2 regions of the Brevibacillus sp. FIR094 genome follow, and region 2 is predicted to be linked to the other one. Evidence: riboswitches for the same ligand, from Rfam matches in the RefSeq annotation. Region 2 holds a riboswitch; the other holds the start of a gene.
What was found. Region 2 has a riboswitch for S-adenosylmethionine ahead of ACQ5DJ_RS25155 (homocysteine synthase). Riboswitches for the same ligand answer to the same signal wherever they lie in the genome.

Region 1 (4,419 bases), on a different contig from region 2:
CTCGAGACTCCATACCTTTCCTGTCGGGTTCGCAAAGGTAGGAATAACGTACACCATTTTCGGGCGATACTGGGCAATTTTTTTCGCCAGATCGTCCAAATCCATCCCATCAGCATCACCGTCTACAGGGATCGCTTTGATTCCCCGGAATTGAAATAACTGAACGGCCGCCAAATAAGTAGGGTTTTCAACAAGAACAACATCGCCTTCGTCTAAATATACACGACACAACAAGTCTACTGCTTGCTGAGAGCCCGTTGTGATGATCATATTATCTACACCGACGTTCATATGCTTTTGCTTCATGCGGGATGCAATCCACTCACGAAGCGGCAAGTATCCATCAGTTAATCCGTACTGCAGAGCTTTTGCTCCTTGTTCGAATGCGCGATTGAATGCTTCACGCATCTCTGCTATTGGAAAAGAATCCTCTGCTGGCAGTCCACCTGCGAGCGAGAGCACTTGATTGCCTTGGGTCAGCTTCAAGATTTCCCGGACAGCCGAGGAGGATAGTGCTTCGACAGATTTTGAAAATGAGTACTCCATGTTCCGTTCCCCCTTGATTTTGCTTATCCTTGTTTTATCACTGTCCACAGCGTAAGTCCAATCCTTGCTAGCTATGAGCGGATAGGTTTTGACTATGTCGAGCGGTTGTTCAATCGTTAGTCTTGACACACTGCATGCAAAAAACCCCTCTTCGTCTCAAACGAAAAGGAGTCCATATGTATGGGCTATATTTTCCTAGGCGATGCGGAACACACGCGGTTTCTCTGTGTGTGGGAGGAAAGAGAGGTCTACATGCGTGGACGCTTCTTCCATGCCAATATCACTTGCCAACAGCAATGCCTCTTCTTGGAAGGTCGGCGTACAGCTACCTTCATTCAGTTCACAGAGACGCTTCAATCGCTTCAGTCTCTCTGCGGATTTCTCTACTCTCATGCATTCATTCGTAAGCTCACAAACGTTGACGTGACGAGCATCAGCGATCATGCTGATATCATTCACATGGACAATCAGTCTTTTGCCTTCTTCCGTAACAAATCCGATCGAGCAAAAATGCGCACCTGACATTTCCAAACGAGTGAGAACAGCATTGGCGTAAACTTCTCCCGTCCGCAGACGAATCTGGCCTGCTTCAATGGCTCCGCCGATTTTCCGCTCGTTGGCGATCACCGTATACATATCCGTGTAACCGTTAATCTGATAGCGCATGGTACCCTCCCGCTCTCGCTGAGACTAATTATCATTAACAATGTCATCGTATAATGAAAATCATTATCTGTCAATAATGAGAATGATTTTTATTCTAGAATAAAAAAGCCACACTCCATTTCTATGGTAGTGTGGCCAAATTACCTCGCCTTTATTTTGTTTTCGTAAATAACCCCAACCGCTCAATTCGCTGAACCGCTTCCGCGAGACGATCTTCATTTGATAGCAAAGCCGCTCGCACATAGCCCTCACCTGTCGGACCAAAGCCATTTCCTGGCGCTACAACGACATGCGCTTTTTCCAAAAGCAGGTCAGAGAACTCCACGGATGTGAAGCCACTTGGAACAGGAAGCCAAGCAAAAAACGAACCTTGAGATGGTGGTGCCTGCCAGCCAATCCGATGCAGATTGGAGTACAAGGCATTGCGGCGGCTTTCGTAGACAGCGACGAGATCGCGAACGCACTGCTGTGACTCCGTCATCGCTTTGGCTGCCGCCATCTGTACCGCTCCGAACAGACTGACGAAATAATGGTCCTGAATGAGGTTAATCAGACGAACCAGCTCGCGATTTCCTACCATAGCACCGACACGCCAGCCTGCCATGTTGTACGTTTTGGACAAGGTATAAAATTCTACACCCACTTCTTTTGCACCCGGAACCTGCATGAAGCTGACTGGCTTTTTCCCGTCATAGCTGATCGCCCCGTAGGCGAAGTCGTGGCAGACGACGATTTCATGTTTTCGAGCAAAACGAATGGTTTCCTCATAAAACTCGAGTGGTGCGTTGACTGCTGTCGGATTGTTCGGATAGTTGAGAAACATCAGTTTCGCTCGATCCAAATCAGCTTGGGAGAGCTGGCTGTAGTCTGGCAAAAAGTCATTTTCCGCCTTCAATGGCATCATGACCATCCGTCCATTTACGACTGCAACCCCCGACCAATAATCCGGATAACCTGGGTCTGGAACCAGTGCAACATCGCCTGCGTTCATCAGGACTTGGCAAATCTCTACGAGTCCGGTTTTGCTGCCGAACAATATCGCTACTTCTTCCTCCGGATCGAGGTCCACATCAAATTCTTGCTTATACCAATGTTTCACTGCCTGCTTCAGTTCCACGCGTCCCTGAAAAGGCGGATATTTGTGATGGAGTGGTTGTGCCGCTTGCGCCTGTAATTCTTCAATAATGTGTGGCGGTGTCGGCAAATCAGGATTGCCCTGCCCCAGGTTAATGACGTCATGGCCTTGCGCAATGACCTTGTTTACTTTTGCCACCAGGGTCGCAAAAAACTGGGTAGGGAGTCGATCAATCATGTCGGAGGGTTGAATGCGCATCTTTCTTCCATTCCTTTCTTGGGCCCAATACAATAAAACCCCCTTTTTCCATACAGAAAAAGGGGGAGATCAGCTTGGTCACGTCCTTATCTGTCAGGAAAAAATCCTGCTGGAATTGGCACAGCATCTGTCCATCACATGGAACAGATCCGCTGCCGGGCTTCATAGGGCCAGTCCCTCCACCTCTCTGAATAAGTCAAACACACGGAATATACTGTTTTTTCGTCTATATCATACTACTTGAGCACGTAAACCGTGTCAAGATACTTGATTCTGTACGGGTACCTGATGCCTTCTTTTTTGAAAAGATGTGTGGAAGGCAAAGAATGCGACAGACAACAGACACAAGCCTGCCATTACGAACAATAATCCCTGCGCATGAAACGATTGGAAAATGAAGGCGCCGAGCAGTGGTCCGAGCATCCGCCCTGCTGATCCAGTCCCTGCTATCAGACCTTGAATGAAGCCTTCTCGTCCCTCTGGCGTAAACTGTGCAGCTACTGCCGGCACCGCTGGCCACACGAGCATTTCTCCCAGCGTCATGATGAACATGCCTGCCACAAAGCCTGCATAAACCGTTGATTGCGACAGAATCAACATCGACAAGGCAAAGATATAAGCGCCCAAGAGCATTTGTGCTTTTAACGTACGGGCAAAGCTTCGAATGACCCACGCAATCAATGGCTGACCAAACAGGATCAAACCGCCGTTCAGCGTCCACAACAGACTGTATTGACGTAGTGAAATGCCAAGGGATTGCATGTAGGCCGACAGCACCGTTGTCCATTGTACATAGACAATCCAGCTAATTAATAGCCCCCCGCATAATAGCAGCAATGCTCCCCATACGACCTTGGTCTCTTTCTGTGGTTCTCGTAGAAGCTCTCCCTCTGCTTGTTCGGGAGTAGTCGTCTGCAATTGACGTTTTTGCTCTGCAAGTTTTAACTGACGAGGCAAAATGAGCATGAACATCGTCAGTACAATTACTTGTGAGATCGCATTTCCGAAAAACGTCCACGCAAACGAAACACTTGCTAAGAAGCCGCCTAAAGCAGAACCGGCAGCTACACCCACATTGAGGGAAACGTAAATCAGATTGATTCCTTTACGGCCGCCCTCTGGCCATAAAACCACTGCCAGCGCATTCATAACGGGAGAAAGGGATCCATAAAAAAGTCCATTCAATAATAACAGTACGACATATACGGTAAAATCTTGTGTAACTCCTAAACAAACCGAAATAAGTATTCCGCCGATGGAGCCGACAACAATGGTGCGCATTTTACCCCAGCGGTCAAACATCATCCCGCCGACAATACTCCCGATCAGGAATGCGCCTTGATTTAAAAGCAACAAGAAGCCGGCTACAGTCAGCGGCTTTCCGAGATGGTTGTGAATATAGATCGTAACTAGCGGCCAAATACACGCCATTCCGGTAGAAAAAATGACGGCAGCAATCGTCAATAAACGAATGCTGCTCGGATAGGATTCCCACTTTTGCCTCATGGCTTACTTCTCACCCCGATGGAAATCGCCGCTTTTTCCGCCTGTTTTGGATTGCAGACTGGTCGGACCGATTATCATTTCTTTATCCATGGCTTTGCACATGTCATACACCGTCAAAGCCGCTACGCTAACAGCGGTCAACGCCTCCATCTCGACGCCTGTTTTCCCTGTCGTCTTCACGGCTCCTGTAATCGCAAGCGTCGTTTCATCTACAAAAGCAAATTGTATGTCGATGCCAGTCAATGGCAGCGGATGACACATTGGGATGATTTCCCACGTCTTTTTGGCAGCCATGACACCTGCTACCTGCGCTACTGCGAGTACATCGCCCTTTTCGATTCGACCTTCGCGGATTCGGGCGAGTGTTT
Region 2 (4,419 bases):
TCAATATGGCTGAAGCAATCGTGGGCCCCCATTTTTTCCAGAAAGGAGGCTTTTGGAAAATGGCCGCAAGAACCCCCACCAAAACAGGAAGGCCAAATAAGGGAATGAGCAAGTAATGCATCGAAAACCTCCCGTACTTCATTGTCATTATTTTCTACGAATGATATTCCGAAAAGTCTTCAAAATACATGGCAAACCATTTCGAAAAGGAGAGGGATTAGCAAGTGCAAGCCATTCACCGCCTATTTCGTTATCGGAACATGATGCCCCTTCTCTCCACCGTACTTTTCCTGCTCATCTTTCAGACATTCCCTGCCTATGCCCAGCCTCCCTATGCAAAATGGGGCAGGCTCGCGATGCAGGAAACGATGAAGCGATATCCAAACGCTCAAATTGTCGACTACCTGCACGTCGGACGAAAACAAAAAACGCCCACCACGTCGGAAGAGACGTTTAAGCTCTTGCTTCAAAAAGGCAATCGCAGGTGGGCGTTACTCGTTCATATTGAATTCGTAAATCAGACAGAAGAAGTCGTAAACATCTCCTATGAGGAGACCCGCTAGTCAGCGAGCTGTTCCATCTCTTTCATCATGACTTCCATGTCCATGTCAGCTGCCATCCCGTACGCGCGGCGCATGTTTCCATCTCCATCCACAAGGAACATGCGAGCCGTATGGGCATAAGAACCATCTGGCTGCTTAATCACCATCAGACCAAAATCCTTCGTCACTTTCTCTATAGCCTGAGCGTCCCCGCGCAGGAACTTCCAGCCGCTCTGATCTGCCTTGAACTTGGCTGCGTACTCCTGCAAGACTTCCGGCGTATCGTTATCAGGGTCAAAGGAAATGGAAACAAACTCTACTTTGTCTCCGAACAGTCCCTTTTCCTTCAACTGATCTTGCAGCTTAGCCATGTTGTACGTGGTCGCCGGACAAATATCCGGGCATTTGGTAAACATAAACTCAACCAGTCGTACCTTACCAGCACTTTCATTAAATGTATAGGTTGTTCCGTTACTGTTGTCTAAGGTGAAGTCCGCGATGGGCTTCAACACTTCGATCTTCTCTTGTGTCATGTACTTATAACCAAATACTCCGACGATAGCCAAAATGATAATACCAGCTAACACAGGAAACCAATGTTTTTTCATCCCAGATTCCTGTTGCAATTGTGTTCCTTCACTCACGGGTTGCTTCCTCCCTGCTTGTCCCATGCGTGATGCCTCCTGCTTACACACGGGAGGCATTCACACTGTTTCTATGACTTCTTACTGTTCGACTTCACCTGGCCATGCGAGCATGCCACCAACCATATTCGCCACGTCATATCCTTGGGCACTCAAATACGCTGTAGCATTATGGCTTCTGGCACCACTACGGCAAACCATCACAATCGGAATGTTCTTATCCAGCTCATCGATACGATGTGGCAAAAAGCCGAGTGGGATCAGCTGTGCCTCTTTGATGTGACCTGCATTCCACTCATCGACCTCACGTACATCAATGACTTGCAGTTCCTCTTTGGCTTCCAGCTTTTCCAACAGCTCTTGTGGTGTCATTTCCTTTACTCCATGGCTCATCGCTATTTATCCTCCTATATGTACGATCAGATCAGTTGTAACCACCTCCATGATATCACACGCTTTTTTACTTTTCTAACGTGAAGAGCACTTGGCTTCACCCTGCATCCATGCTCCCTATTTTCTACCATTATCTCCTATTTCGCTGCGACAGTAGCCACACGGGATGTGAACAGCTTGAGGCAAAAGCGTTACAAATTAATGGCATGAGTGAAACGCCATTCATCCACATATACATAAAAACCTCCCTGATAACTGCATATTCTACATTGACAGCAAGGTTTTATTTTCATACAATTACGACAACAACTTTTCTCATCAAGAGCGGTGGAGGGACAGGCCCTACGAAACCCGGCAACCAGCAGACTAGCTGCATGGTGCCAATTCCTGCAGAATCCAGTGATTCTGAGAGATGAACACAAGCCCGTGCATGATCGGAGCCTTCTTCTTCTCAGGAGAATGCTCCGTTTTTTTTTGCCGATTTCCTATAGGAAAAGGAGAGATGGACATGTCCGATCAACAACAATGGAAGCCAGAAACACTTGCGGTACACGGTGGGCAGGAGGTTGACCCTGTAACAGGCTCACGTGCTGTTCCGATCTATCAGACGACCTCCTACGTTTTCCGTGATACGGAGCATGCAGCCAACCTGTTTGGTTTAAAAGAGTTTGGGAACATCTATACACGTATCATGAATCCGACGCAGGATGTGTTTGAGAAGCGTGTTGCCCTGCTCGAAGGTGGTGTTGGTGCATTAGCGACCGCATCCGGGCAAGCTGCCATTACATTCGCCATCTTAAATATTGCACATGCAGGAGACGAGATCGTCGCTTCCAGCAGTCTCTACGGCGGTACCTACAACCTGTTTGCCCACACTCTTCCCCGCCTCGGTATCAAGGTTCATTTTGCTGATCAATCCAATCCGGAAAATTTCCGTGCCTATATCAATGAAAAGACAAAAGCCGTGTTTTGCGAGACGATCGGTAATCCCCGCATTGATGTCGCTGATATTGAGGCGATCGCCAATATTGCCCACGAAAACGGCGTGCCGTTGATCGTGGACAACACTTTCGCGACTCCGATTTTGTGCCGTCCTTTTGAGCACGGGGCCGATATTGTCGTGCATTCCACCACCAAATTCATCGGCGGCCACGGAACAGCAATTGGCGGTATTATTGTAGACTCTGGAAAATTCGACTGGAACAGCGGAAAATTCCCAGGTCTGACTACACCAGACCCAAGCTACCATGGCGTCGTCTATACAGAGGCAGTTGGCCCACTCGCCTATATTATCAAGGCGCGCGTCCAGCTCCAGCGCGATATTGGAGCGGCTGTCGCCCCGATCAATTCTTTCTTGTTCCTGCAAGGATTAGAAACACTGCATCTGCGCATTGAGCGGCATAGCCAGAACGCCTTGGCAGTAGCCCAATTCCTCACTAATCACTCTGCCGTAGAGTGGGTGAGTTATCCGGGACTAGAGTCAGATTCCCAGCATGATTTGGCACAAAAGTATTTGCCAAAAGGTGCTGGCGCGATCCTGACCTTTGGAATTCGCGGTGGCGTTGAGGCAGGAAAAACGTTGATCGAGTCCGTGAAGCTGTTCTCCCATCTCGCAAATGTCGGGGACTCCAAGTCACTCATCATTCATCCAGCTAGCACAACACATCAGCAGATGACGGAAGAAGAGCAGGCAGCAGCCGGAGTGACCCCGGGACTTATTCGCCTCTCCGTCGGTACAGAATCGATCGACGATATCCTCTCTGATCTGGAGCAAGCACTGCAGCGTGCGTTGCAATTGTCCACGGTGGGTTGATAGATTTCACCAGGACACTTGAGCATACTATGCCTCCAAATGAAGAAGGATCGCGCTACCTCTTTTTTGAGCTGCGTGGCCCTTCTTTCTTTTTTGATTTCCGTTCGAAAAATATTGAATTTAAAATTCTATTTTTATAAAATACAAGCATAGATGAAATTTTTGGAAGGATGGATAGACGTGAAAGTTTTGAATATCGGAAGTGAACGAACAACGTATCGCGTGGAGATTTCCTATTCTCCCTTATTCGAAGCTGCCTTGGGAATCGCTGCCGCTACCTACGATCAATTGCATCACACGATGGAACACCCTTCTGCCTATTGGCGTCAACTGTTGGACGAGCTTTCGCCTTTTGTACGACAAGAGGTCGACTATGCGAAGGAGCACAACACGTGGAAGACGCTTTTGCAACTGCTCGATCTTTGCCCTTTCGCTGATCTGGATTCATTTCTCTCGTATGTCAGAGAGCTCTCAACAGAACAGCTCCGATACGAGGCCCTCCCTTATCTAGGTGAAAGTATGCAGGAAGCGCGTCGGAAGGCTGCACAAGGTAGCAAGGATGATTGCGCAGCTTTACAGGAAGCGTGCCGCGCGCACCTCTTTTTTGAAGCGTATATCGGACATATTACTTCCGTTGATGCAGAAGAGCTGCGGAGTCATATTCTCGGATTGATGGAAGGCTGGTATACCACTCACATCAAGCCGCATGAGGAAGAAATTGGTCGCATGCTAGAACGGGATTGGTCGCAAAAGCAAAGCAAGCTAGGAAAGCTCAACCCGGAAGCCTTGGTGGAGTATGCGACGGGAGCGAGCTACCTCCCTGAGCCTGCCGTGACACGCGTACTGCTGATCCCACAAGCGATCTATCGCCCGTGGACCGTACAGGCCGATGCTGTCGGGACGAAAATTTTTTATTACCCTGTTGCCGACGAAAATTTGCACGATGCTGTAGATCCTAATCAGCCACCCCCTTCACTGGTGCAAGCCTTAAAAGCACTCGGAGATGAGCAGAGGCTGCGTATGGTCA

Region 1: another riboswitch for S-adenosylmethionine. It lies ahead of ACQ5DJ_RS24085 (pyridoxal phosphate-dependent aminotransferase); the one in region 2 lies ahead of ACQ5DJ_RS25155 (homocysteine synthase).

The regions. Positions count from the first base shown of each region.
Region 1 covers NZ_JBEAES010000034.1:36,266-40,684, forward strand. Annotated here, with positions in the region: gene ACQ5DJ_RS24075 (PLP-dependent aminotransferase family protein) at 1-546, opposite strand, end outside; gene ACQ5DJ_RS24080 (hypothetical protein) at 742-1,212, opposite strand; gene ACQ5DJ_RS24085 (pyridoxal phosphate-dependent aminotransferase) at 1,364-2,545, opposite strand; SAM riboswitch class I at 2,629-2,743, opposite strand; gene ACQ5DJ_RS24090 (MFS transporter) at 2,804-4,051, opposite strand; gene moaC (cyclic pyranopterin monophosphate synthase MoaC) at 4,055-4,419, opposite strand, start outside.
Region 2 covers NZ_JBEAES010000038.1:31,440-35,858, reverse strand. Annotated here, with positions in the region: gene ACQ5DJ_RS25175 (hypothetical protein) at 1-121, opposite strand, end outside; gene ACQ5DJ_RS25170 (YqzG/YhdC family protein) at 225-563, shown strand; gene ACQ5DJ_RS25165 (SCO family protein) at 560-1,186, opposite strand; gene ACQ5DJ_RS25160 (rhodanese-like domain-containing protein) at 1,268-1,579, opposite strand; SAM riboswitch class I at 1,892-1,998, shown strand; gene ACQ5DJ_RS25155 (homocysteine synthase) at 2,088-3,392, shown strand; gene ACQ5DJ_RS25150 (ArsR family transcriptional regulator) at 3,573-4,419, shown strand, end outside.